One region of the Comamonas sp. C24C genome, then DNA from elsewhere that is predicted to be linked to it. Evidence: predicted binding sites of a transcription regulator. Region 1 holds the regulator's gene; the other holds the start of a gene.
What was found. The regulator FNR, encoded in region 1, switches genes on or off when oxygen is low (the NO sensors DNR and NnrR bind a similar motif). The targets are predictions, from matches to a motif close to TTGATNNNNATCAA.

Region 2: ACLBXN_RS05335 (OmpW/AlkL family protein) is a predicted target of FNR. The motif match lies at 3,806-3,819, and genes of this name have one in related genera.

What each region holds. Positions count from the first base shown of each region.
Region 1 covers NZ_JBKFBC010000002.1:490,110-495,701, reverse strand. The annotation lists gene ACLBXN_RS05940 (HD-GYP domain-containing protein) at 1-580, opposite strand, end outside; gene ACLBXN_RS05935 (sulfite exporter TauE/SafE family protein) at 691-1,404, opposite strand; gene hemN (oxygen-independent coproporphyrinogen III oxidase) at 1,408-2,790, opposite strand; gene fnr (fumarate/nitrate reduction transcriptional regulator Fnr) at 3,060-3,782, shown strand; gene ACLBXN_RS05920 (hypothetical protein) at 3,948-4,211, opposite strand; gene ACLBXN_RS05915 (FixH family protein) at 4,584-4,889, opposite strand; gene ccoG (cytochrome c oxidase accessory protein CcoG) at 5,005-5,592, opposite strand, start outside.
Region 2 covers NZ_JBKFBC010000002.1:357,933-363,524, reverse strand. The annotation lists gene ACLBXN_RS05350 (O-acetylhomoserine aminocarboxypropyltransferase/cysteine synthase family protein) at 1-391, shown strand, start outside; gene egtB (ergothioneine biosynthesis protein EgtB) at 419-1,723, opposite strand; gene egtD (L-histidine N(alpha)-methyltransferase) at 1,710-2,753, opposite strand; gene ACLBXN_RS05335 (OmpW/AlkL family protein) at 3,110-3,724, opposite strand; gene ACLBXN_RS05330 (DUF808 domain-containing protein) at 3,939-4,952, opposite strand; gene ACLBXN_RS05325 (hypothetical protein) at 5,095-5,304, shown strand; gene ACLBXN_RS05320 (VWA domain-containing protein) at 5,338-5,592, opposite strand, start outside.

The sequences.
Region 1 (5,592 bases):
CTGGCTTGCCGATGTCATGCAGCAACGCTGCCGTGCCCAGATCCTGCAGCACATCGTTGCGCAAGCCCAGTGTCTTGCCCAGCAACAGGCTCAGCACGGAAACGTTCACTCCATGAACACCGAATGTGGCACCGCCCGTATCCGCGAGCAGATGCAGACTCAGATCACGAGCCTGCGCCAGTTTGACGACTTGCTGCGCAACCAGCTGATCCGTCGTGGCGCGCGCCCGCTCGGGGTTGGCAGGCAACAGGGCCTGAACATCGTCAAATACGGAAACCGCACCCAGAAACCGGGACTGCACCCCCAGAATGCTGTCTCGCCAGGCATGCGCATCGCTGTCCGGATGGCTCACAACAGGCCGAGGAGGCGCGACGGAAGGCGTGACAGCCTCCTCCAGATCGCTTCTGGAGAGATCAACCTGTACGGCCTTGAGCTTCAGGGTCCTGAGCGTCTGCAACTGCTCGTCATTGACAATCTTGAAGCTGCTGACGGGAAACGGGTGGCGCAACCAGCCAGTCTCCAGATGGACATACATGCCAATTCGCAGTTGTCCGATATCAATAGCAACGAAACGATTCACTTTGAGCGCTACACACAAGATGAGACATTATTCCGCAGTTCCATGACTGCTCAACCATGACTAGGGTCTGTTGGGATGCAAACTGCACCAACATTCCCCTCCTGTGTGACTTATCGGCACCAAAGGCTGGGTTTGTAGACCAGATCCATCCACAAAGCCCAACTCGCAACACCAATCAGCATCAAACCCGCAATTCTGGTGCCCCAGCGCGCCCGCAATGCATTGAGATGCGACTGCCCCAGCTGCCACAACCAGGGGCCCGCCAGCAACCACACTGCGCCGCCAATGGCAAACGCCGCCATTGACAGAGCACCTTGCCAGACTCCGCCACTCAGCGCGGCCACCAGCACTGCCGAATAAAGCAAGCCGCAAGGCATCAGGGCCCAGGCAAAGCCCGCGGCCAGGCTCCCTCCCGGGGCGACGACCCAGGGCTGGACCCTGGCCCAGACAGAGCGCCCCGCCTGCTCCAGCCACACCGGTTGTCGCGCCTGCACCAGCATGGCCAGACCCCAGGCCATGACCGCGACATGCATCAGCGTCCAGAGCTTCTGCAAGGCCGTTGTCTGACTGGTCAGCCAGGCCAGACTCTCCATGGCCACAGCCGCCACTCCGCCCAGCAGGGCATAGCCGGCAATGCGTCCCAGATGAAACAAACTGGTGCGCAGCCATTGGCGTTTTTGCAGGCCGTGCAAGGCGATGACCTGGCCGTCGCTGGCAGGCCTTGCGCCCGTCACGACGCTGCAGGGCGCAGCGCACATCACAAGACAATGGGGCCCACCCACGAGCCCCATGATCAAAGCAGTCCAGACCAGCGAAAACAACATGCGCTAGATGATGCGCGAAAAGCGCGTGCGGTTTCGGTCGGCCTGCAAATATCGATCAAACAGCATGGCTACTCCGCGCACGAAAAACCAGCCCAGGCCCGTGACCTTGAAGCCCTCGTCGGATAGCTGAACCAGGCCATTGCGCTGCATTTCCCCCAGTGCAGCCAACTCCCGAGCAAAGTACTCGCGGAAATTGATCAGCCAGGCCTGCTCCATCGGCTCATACAGGACGGAGCCCTGACACATGATGGCCATGATGATGGCTCTGCGCACCAGATCGTCACGCGAGAGCGCCAATCCGCGCTGCACGGGCAGCATGCCGCCATCAATGGCGTCGTAATACTCTTCCAGGGTCTTGACGTTCTGGCTGTAGGTGGCGCCCACCTTGCCGATGGCCGATACGCCCAGTGCAATCAGGTCGCAATCGGGCTGGGTGCTGTAGCCCTGGAAGTTGCGATGCAGGCGCCCCTGACGCTTGGCGATGGCCAGAGAGTCGTCGGGCAGCGCAAAGTGATCCATGCCCACATAGACATAGCCGCCATTCATGAAGGCATCAATTGCGCCGGAGAGCATGTTCAGCTTCTCCTGTCCCATGGGCAAGTCAGCCGATGCAATACGCCTTTGCGGCTTGAAGCGCTCGGGCAGATGCGCATAGGCATACAGAGCAATACGGTCGGGACGCAACTCGTTGACCTGGGCCAGCGTTCGCGCAAAAGACTCGGATGTCTGCTTGGGCAAACCGTAGATGAGGTCCACATTGATGGAGACAAAGCCCAGACGGCGGGCCTCGGCCACCAGCTCAAAGACTTGCTCGGCTGGCTGCTCCCGGTGCACCGCTTTCTGCACCGCGGGGTCAAAATCCTGCACGCCAAAGCTCAGGCGATTAAAGCCCATGTCCTTGAGTGTCTTCAGCCTCTCGTTGCTCACGGTACGCGGATCGACCTCGATGGAATACTCGCCGGCTGGATCGAGCTTGAAATGCTCACGCATCAGAAGCATCAACTGCTGCAGTTCGGCATCGCTGAAGAAGGTCGGCGTACCGCCTCCCAGATGCAACTGGCTTACCAGCTGGCCTTTGCCGCAATGCTCGGTATGCATGGCCAGTTCACGGCCCAGATAATCCAGATATTCGGCAGCCTTCTCATGATGCTTGGTCACGATCTTGTTGCAGGCGCAGTAATAGCAAAGCGACTCGCAAAATGGCACATGCACATAAACGGACAAAGGCAAGGCACGTGAGCTCGAATGCGTCTTGCGTTGTTTCAATGCCAGGATATAGTCGTCTGCACCAAAAGCCTCAACAAAACGGTCGGCTGTTGGAAATGATGTGTAGCGCGGGCCGGGAATATCAAAGCGGCTCAGCAACTCGGGCGTGACTGCGGTCATAACTGAAAGTTAGGGTGCGCCCACACTCCACATTGAGCAGATTTCAAAGAAAATCAGATCCTGGAAATCATGCCCATAATGGGCAGAAGCACATGTTTTTGAATGAATGCAAACAATGTGCCCCAAGGCAATCCAACTGTCCTTGATGAATATCAAGAGAGCGCAAGGCAAGTACTGCGACAATTTGATCCAACTCATCACTAACTACGAGGTCAATGACCGGCGCGACTCTCCATTCCAAGTCTGTCTGTGCCGTTGCTGAAAAGCCCATGAATCTTCAGACCATCAAAGCATCCTGCTCCAACTGCAATCTGCGTGAACTGTGCATGCCCATGGGCCTGGACGATGAACAAATGGAGCGCATTGACGAAATTGTGGCCACGCGCCGCAAGGTGAAACGGGGCGGGCTGCTGTTTCGCAACGGCGAGGAGTTCACCTCGCTGTACGCCATTCGCACCGGCTTCTTCAAGACCAGCGTGGCCACCGAAGACGGTCGCGACCAGGTCACGGGCTTTCAGATGGCCGGCGAGATCATCGGTCTGGACGGTATCGTCAACGACCACCACACCTGCGATGCCGTGGCGCTGGAAGATGCCGAAGTCTGCATCATGCCTTTCGACAAGCTCGAACAGCTCTCGCGCGAAGTCACGGCACTGCAAAATCATGTGCACAAGGTCATGAGCCGCGAAATCGTGCGCGAGCATGGCGTGATGCTGCTGCTGGGCAGCATGCGTGCCGAAGAGCGTCTGGCGGCCTTTGTGCTGAACTTGGTGCAGCGTCTGTCGGCACGCGGCTTTTCGAAGTCGGAGCTGGTACTGCGCATGACGCGTGAAGAAATCGGCAGCTATCTGGGCCTCAAGCTGGAGACCGTGAGTCGCACCTTCTCCAAGTTCGCCGAGGAAGGCATCATCGAAGTCCGACAGCGCCATCTGCGCATTCTGGATACCGAGGCGCTCAGGCGCATCGTCAACAGCCAGCAATGCCAGGACTGACTTCGACAGCAGCCCTCAAGACAAAGCCCGCAGACAGCGGGCTTTTTTGATGGCGGCGAATGCCTGCCAGGAGTTTCCGCTAACAGGGCCGCCGACACAGCGAGCGGCCAGCCCCTCCATCCGGAGCCGCCACCTGTTCGAAACTGCGGTCCTGTGCGCAGCACCTTACTCGACCAGGGGCTCCGAGACTATGCCCTGGTTCAGATCGCTGGCCGAACGCCCCAGCATGACGGTCATCAGTCCGCTGAACACGGTGACCGCCCAGAAGGCAAAAAAGGCCAGGGTGTAAATGCCATTGCGCGACCATTCCAGTGGCGAGCCCAGCCAGTGCATATCCAGCGGGTCCACAAAGGCAAATACCACCATTTCCATGATTGCCGCGGCCAGAAAAGCCGGCCAGACAATCCACATCCAGCGTCGAGCATCCATCGCGATTCTCCTTGGCCTGTGGGTTTGAACCTATTTTGCACAATTGCCATGACCTTCCCAGACATACCAAGGGCATGCACTCAGATGGGAAACCCTGGACCGCTATTATTTGAAGAGCTTCCAGCGCTTTATGTGTATCGATTTGAGGTCTATATCTATCTGAAATAGCCTTTAACAAAGCGCTATGCGCTCCTGTTGTTGAACTCCACCCGGCCATCCCTTGCCGGCAGCCGAGAACTGCAGGGGCCCTCCCGACTCTTCTGTCGACCAAGACATAGAACGCCGTCACGGCACACCGGCTACAGAAAAGCCTGCAACCAGGGCCGCAAAAAAAGGCCGCGGAAGTGGCCTTGGGATGCGTTGAAATCTCGGTCAGCGATCCAGCGGATGGTCCTTGGCCGGCGTCGCGGCATGGTTGCGCCCCGTCACTGCTGGCGCCAGGCTTTTTTCGCTCTCGGTGAGGCGCTGGTTGATCTCAATGCCGTGACGATAGTAGTCGGGGTCGATCACGGGATCCGGCTTGCTCATGGCGATATAGGCGGTCACGATGCCCGCGACCACCACCACGGCGGGACCGGCGATGACGAGCCAGACATGGGCAAACTTCCACCAGGGCTTGCCGTCCTCGGGGTGGATGATCTTGGCCTTTTGCAGGGCCTTGGCTTGTGCTGCCGACATGGTTAAACCTCTTTTCAGAAATCTGGCTGCCCAATTGCAAATCTGCAATCGGGCAGCATCAATTGTTGCTGATTCGCGATGCCCTTGCGTGGCTGTCGCGATGCATGCCGCAGGCCTAGCGCGGCACCAGGAACACGGACTTTTCGGAGATGCGTCCGGCCCCAGCCGTCAGCGCATCCACATTGAAATGCACGGGGTGCGAGCCGGAAGCAGCCGAGCCATAGGGGATCTGCAGGCGCACCGCAATGCCGCGCGTCTCGGCCGGACCTACCGAGACTTCCTGCTCGGATACTACCTCCAGCTGATCCAGCCCCGTGGCGCTGATGCGATAGCGCTGCTCGGACTCGGTCGCATTCATGATCTGCAGGCGATAGACGTTTTCGAGCTTGCCGCCAGCCACGATGCGCGACAGCGCGGCGCGGTCGCGAATCACGTCGACCTTGAGGGGCTCGCGCAGTACCAGGCTGGCGATCATGGCTGCGCTCAGCGCCAGCAGCACGGTCGAGTAGATCAGCACGCGCGGGCGGAAGATGCGCCGTATCACCTGCGCCTGCTTCCAGAGCTTGGCCACGGCGTTCTGCGTGGTCAGGCGGATCAGGCCGCGCGGGTACTCCATCTTGTCCATCACGGAGTTGCAGGCATCGATGCACAGACCGCAGCCAATGCACTCGTACTGCAACCCCTTGCGGATGTCGATGCCCAC
Region 2 (5,592 bases), 130 kb from region 1:
AAACACGCAGAAGATTGCCGAAACCCTGCAGCAACACCCCAAAGTGGAATGGGTGCGTTATGCCGGACTCAAAGATCACCCCGACCACGCCATCGTGCAAAAGCAGTCGGGCGGCCGCGCATCCGGCATTCTGTCGTTCAGCCTCAAGGGCAGCGAAGGCCGTGTGGCCGGTGCACATTTCCTGGATGCGCTGCAGCTGTTCACGCGCCTGGTCAATATCGGCGATGCCAAGTCGCTGGCGACCCACCCCGCCTCAACCACCCACCGCCAGCTGGATCCCGATGAGCTGGCCAAGGCCGGCGTGACCGAAGGCATGGTGCGCCTGTCCGTGGGTATCGAGCATATCGACGATCTGCTGGCCGACCTGAACCAGGCACTCGAACAAGTCTGAAGCGGCTTTCCACTCTGGCGCGCGACCTCACACATCGCGCGCCAGGCGCAGTCCCGTCATCTGCCAGCGAGCCGTTGAAGGAAAGAAATTGCGATAGGTCAGCCGCGCATGGCCGGCAGGCGTGAGGCAGGAGCCTCCGCGCAGCACGTACTGGTTGACCATGAACTTGCCGTTGTACTCACCCACAGCCCCCTCGGCCACACGAAAGCCCGGGTAGGCCGCATAGGACGACTGCGTCCACTCCCAGACTTGGCCGATTGCAGCTCCTCCGCGGGTACCTGCGACCTCGGGGTGCAGCCTGCCAGGCTCGCCGAAGCGGGACGCAGGCCATTTCTGCCTGCCCATGGCCGCCTCCCACTCCATCTCCGTGGGCAGGCGCGCACCGGCCCAGCGCGCATAGGCATCGGCCTCGAAGTAGGAGAGATGGCAGACAGGCCTCAGCGCATGCAGAGCCGTCACGCCATACAGGCTGAACTCCTGCCAGCCCGCCCCATCCATGCATCTCCAGTACCAGGGATGGCTCAGCTGCTGGGCCTGGCACCAGTCCCAGCCTTCGGCCAGCCACCATTGAGCCTGGCGGTAGCCGCCGTCCAGCACAAAGCGCAGAAACTCGCCATTGTTCACGGGCCTGGACGCCAGCTGCGCAGCTTGCAGATAGACCTTGTGGCTTGGCATTTCATTGTCGAACGCAAAGCCGCCGCCCTCATGGCCTATGCGGTAGATGCCGGCCTCGAGCGGCTGCCACAGCAGATCGTCGGCCACCGGCACGGAACCAGCCTCTGCCAGGCCATCCGACGCATAGGCCGGCCAAAGCGGGTGGCAGGAAAGCAAATGCTTGATGTCGGTGAGCAGCAGCTCCTGGTGCTGCTGCTCGTGCTGCAAGCCCAGTGTGAGGAGCTGGGCCACGGCTTGCTGCGTCCCCGGGCTTTGCGCTGTCATGGCCGCCAGCAATGCCAGCATCTGCTCGTCCACCGCCGCGCGATAGTCCATGACCTGGGACAGCGCCGGCCTGGTCAGCAAGCCCCGCTGGGCTCTGGGATGACGTTCTCCCACCTGCTGGTAGTAGGAGTTGAACAGCATGCGGAAACTCTCGTCGAAAGCCCTGTGCCCGGGCTGGTGCGCGGCCAGTACAAAGGTCTCGAAGAACCAGCTGGTATGGGCCAGATGCCATTTGGCAGGACTCGCATCGGGCATGGATTGCACGCAGGCGTCTTCCGCCGACAGGGGTTCTGCCAGCTTTTGCGTACAGGCTCTCACCCGTTCGAACTGCTGCGCCAGCGCCGGCCAGTCCCAGGCGACGGGCGGCGCAGAAAAGGACTCAGCCATGGGCATGAATCACGGCAAACCATTGCTGCTCATCGGTCCAGACCCTGGGCCGGACAAACCCCGCGCAAGCGAGCAGATCGAGGAAATCGGACAGCGGGTATTTGTAGCTGTTCTCGGTATGGATGGTCTCGCCCCGCGCGAAATGGCGCAGGCCCTGGGGCCAGCACACCATGACGGGACGGCGCGCGCGCAAATGCATCTCTATGCGCGATGTCCGGCGGTCGAAGCGTGCCTCATGCGCCCAGTCCTGAAGATCGAAATCGCTGCCCAGCAGGCGGTTCACATGCTGGAGCACATTGAGATTGAATTCGGCCGTGACGCCCTGCTCGTCGTCGTAAGCAGCGACCAGCACCGACTCGGGCTTGGGCAGGTCGATACCGATCAGCAGTCCACCGTCGCCCACCACCAGCGAATGCATGTGGCGCAGCATATGCAGCGCCTGCTGGGTATCGAAGTTGCCGATCGAGGAGCCCGGATAGAACAGCTCGCGCCGTGCCTGCGGCACGCCGGGCGGCAAATGCCAGTCGCCCGTGAAATCGGCCGCCACTGCGCGCGCGCTGAGTTGCGGGAAGTCCTGCTCTAGCCTGGCCACAGCGGCCTGCAGAAACTCCACAGCAATATCCACTCCCAGAAACTGCTGCGGCCCCACGCTGCGGCACAGACGCCTGACCTTTTCGCAATTGCCCGCCCCCAGCTCAATCAGCACCTGGCAGCCCGCCATGGCCTCGGCTATTTCAGGTTCGAACCGGGTCATGATGGCGGCCTCGGTTCTTGTCGGGTAGTACTCGGGCAGCCGGGTAATCTGCTCGAACAGGGCGCAGCCCTGCGCGTCATAGAGGAACTTGGGGGAAATCTGCGCCTGCTGCTGCATCAGCCCCTGGGCCAGCTCCTCGCAGGACTGGGCCCGTGGGGATTGCGCCGGCCTCGAAGCACCCGACCCTGACAGCCTCGGCAAGGGGGCCAGAGGCAGGGGAATGCGCCCTGCGCGAGACAAAGACTCTATGGATGCTGTCTGCCTGTCCGGTATCGCGCGCATGCTGATTCTCCTGATGAGCTGATCGCGCGACACAGCCATTGCCCGCGCCATCCTTGCCAAGCCTGCTCAAAGCCCTCAGCCTAGCGCTGTCGACAAGCAGCGCAAGTAGGACTGCAGCCAGCGCTACTTTTACTGCATGCGCAGGCGGCAATGCTGACAAAGCCAATACTGGCACAGGCGTGCGGGCAAAAAAAATCGGTATCCCGCGCTGGCGGAATACCGATCAAACATACACCCTAGCCTCCGGAGTCCCCGGGCCATGCCGGCCCATTGACCCCGTTGCACCACAGAGCTGCGGTGCGTGCCTCGCCTGCGGGAAGAAGGCCGCCGACGAGAACACTCTTTGCCGTAAGCTATCAGAAACGATAGCCCACGCCCACGCCCACCAGCCATGGGTCAACCTTGAACTTGGTGTCCTGGAACACGCCTGCACCAGTCACCTTGGTGCCCAGATAGACCTTCTTGACGTCGAAGTTCAGCGACCAGTTCTTGTCCAGCGCATAGTCGAAGCCGATCTGCAGCGCACCGCCGAAGCTGTTCTTCTTCACGGTCACGGCACCGTCGAGAATGCTCACGTTCGAGAAGCGTGTGTAGTTCACGCCTGCACCCACATAAGGCTTGAAGGCGCCGAAGTTGGTGAAGTGGTACTGCGCCAGCAAGGTGGGAGGCAGATGCTTGAGCGTGCCGATCTTGTCGCCGTTCAGGCGCACATCATGCTTTTGGGGAAAGGTCAGAATCAGCTCGGCAGCGATATTGGGCGTGAAGAAGTAAGACACGTCCAGCTCGGGCATCCATTTGTTGTTGATACTGACGCCTGCGTCACCGGCAGCGCCGCCGTTGTCGCTGTCCAGATGCACGGCACGCGCACGCACCATCCAGGGGCTTGTGCCGTCAAACGAGGATTGTGCAAAAGCAGTACCGGCAGTCAGGGCGCTGGCAACGGCGGCGATTGCGATCAGAGTCTTTTTCATGGGCTTTTTCCTTGAAGAGATGGCAGAAAGCTTGTTTGCCTTCCTTGGTAGTGATTGAAACAAAGCCACTCATTTGCGGCTTTGTCCCACATCAACCCGCACACCAAGATGCCAAAGAAAAAGGCCGGCGTTGCCCTTCGGCCACGCCAGCCCCATGTCCTGATTCAGCGCAAAGCCCCGCGCCACCCGCAGTGCTAGCCGCAGTCTGGAGTTGTCAATGTGCGGCCCTGGCCGGACGCAGCTTGTGCCAGAGCGTCACGCAGATGACCACGGCACTGCCAATCGCGGCGCCCACCACCACATGTACCAGCAAAGGCCCCAGCGCTGCAGCCACGCCGCCCATGGGTGCAATCACCTGCTGTATCCAGTGCTCGACGGGCGTGATGCCATGCACCAGCAGGCTGCCACCCACGAGGAACATGGCCGCAGTGCCGACAATCGACAGCCCACGCATCAGCCAGGGGGTGAAGGCGATCAGACCACGGCCTGCTGCCTTGGCGACGCTGCCACTCCTGTCCATCAGCCAGCCGCCCACATCGTCCATGCGCACAATGCCGGCCACCAGTCCGTAGACGAACACGGTGATGCCCAGAGCCACGGCGATCAGCACCGCCGCCTGCTCCCAGATGGGCTTGGTCGCCACGGTGCCCAGCGCAATCGCCATGATTTCGGCCGACAGAATGAAGTCCGTGCGCACGGCGCCCTTGACCTTCTGTTTTTCATACTCCATCGGGTCCATCTGCTTTTCACGTGCGGCACGCACCGATGAGGGCGCCACACCCTTGTGAACGGCCTCCTCGGCATCGACGACGGCATCATGCACATCATGCTTCTGATGCTTGTGAAACAGCTCCAGGATCTTCTCCACGCCTTCAAAGCACAGAAAAGCGCCCCCCACCATCAGCAAGGGCGTGATCAACCAGGGCACAAAGGCGCTGATCAACAACGCCGCAGGCACCAGGATGGCCTTGTTCAGCAGCGAGCCCTTGGCCACCGCCCAGACCACGGGCAGCTCCCGGTTGGCCTTCACTCCCGTGACCTGCTCGGCATTGAGTGCCAGATCGTCACCCAGCACGCCGGCCGTCTTCTGCACCGCCACCTTGGTCTGGGTAGCCACATCGTCAAGAATTGCCGTGCTCTTGCCTGCCGCGGTCTTGGTCATCAAGGCCACGTCGTCGAGCAAGCTAGCAATATCGTCTAGCAACATCAAAAGGCCGGCACCTGCCATCGCTTCTCCCGGTGGTTTGCAAAATCGCCATCATGCCTGCAAACCGTGCCACGATTGCGACAGGAAATTGCCAATCAGCTGCGCGTTCGCCACGGCCCTGGCTTTGCAGCGACAATGAGCGCCCTTATCGAACGGAAACCCTGTGACTCAAGCCATCGCCCATGCCGAACTGATTGCCAGCTACCGCAAACTTGCCGCAGAGGCCGCCAAGAAGGCGGAACTGGTCAAGGCCGCTGCAGGCAAAGGCCCCAAGACCATTGCAACGGTCAGCGAAACCGCTGCCAAGGCCGCGCGCCGCCGTGATGTGATGGCCGCCAGGCTGGCCAAGCTCGGCGTCGCTCTGCCGGACTGAGCCCCAAAAAGCAGTCTTCTTCCGGCAGTCTTCCTATTTGCTGGTCTTGAAGCCCTGCGTCGCCGCCCAGGCGGCCACATCGTCGCGGCGGATGGCCGCTGCCATAAGCTGCGGAAAGGCATCGGGGGTGCAGGCAAACGAGGGCACTCCCAGTGCCGCCAGCTTGGCCGCCAGTTCCGCGTCATAGGCCGGAGCTCCCTCGTCGCTGAGCGCCAGCAGCGTGATGAACTGCACGCCTGCTTCCACCAGCTCGTTGGCGCGGCGTAGCAGGCCCGACTCCACACCGCC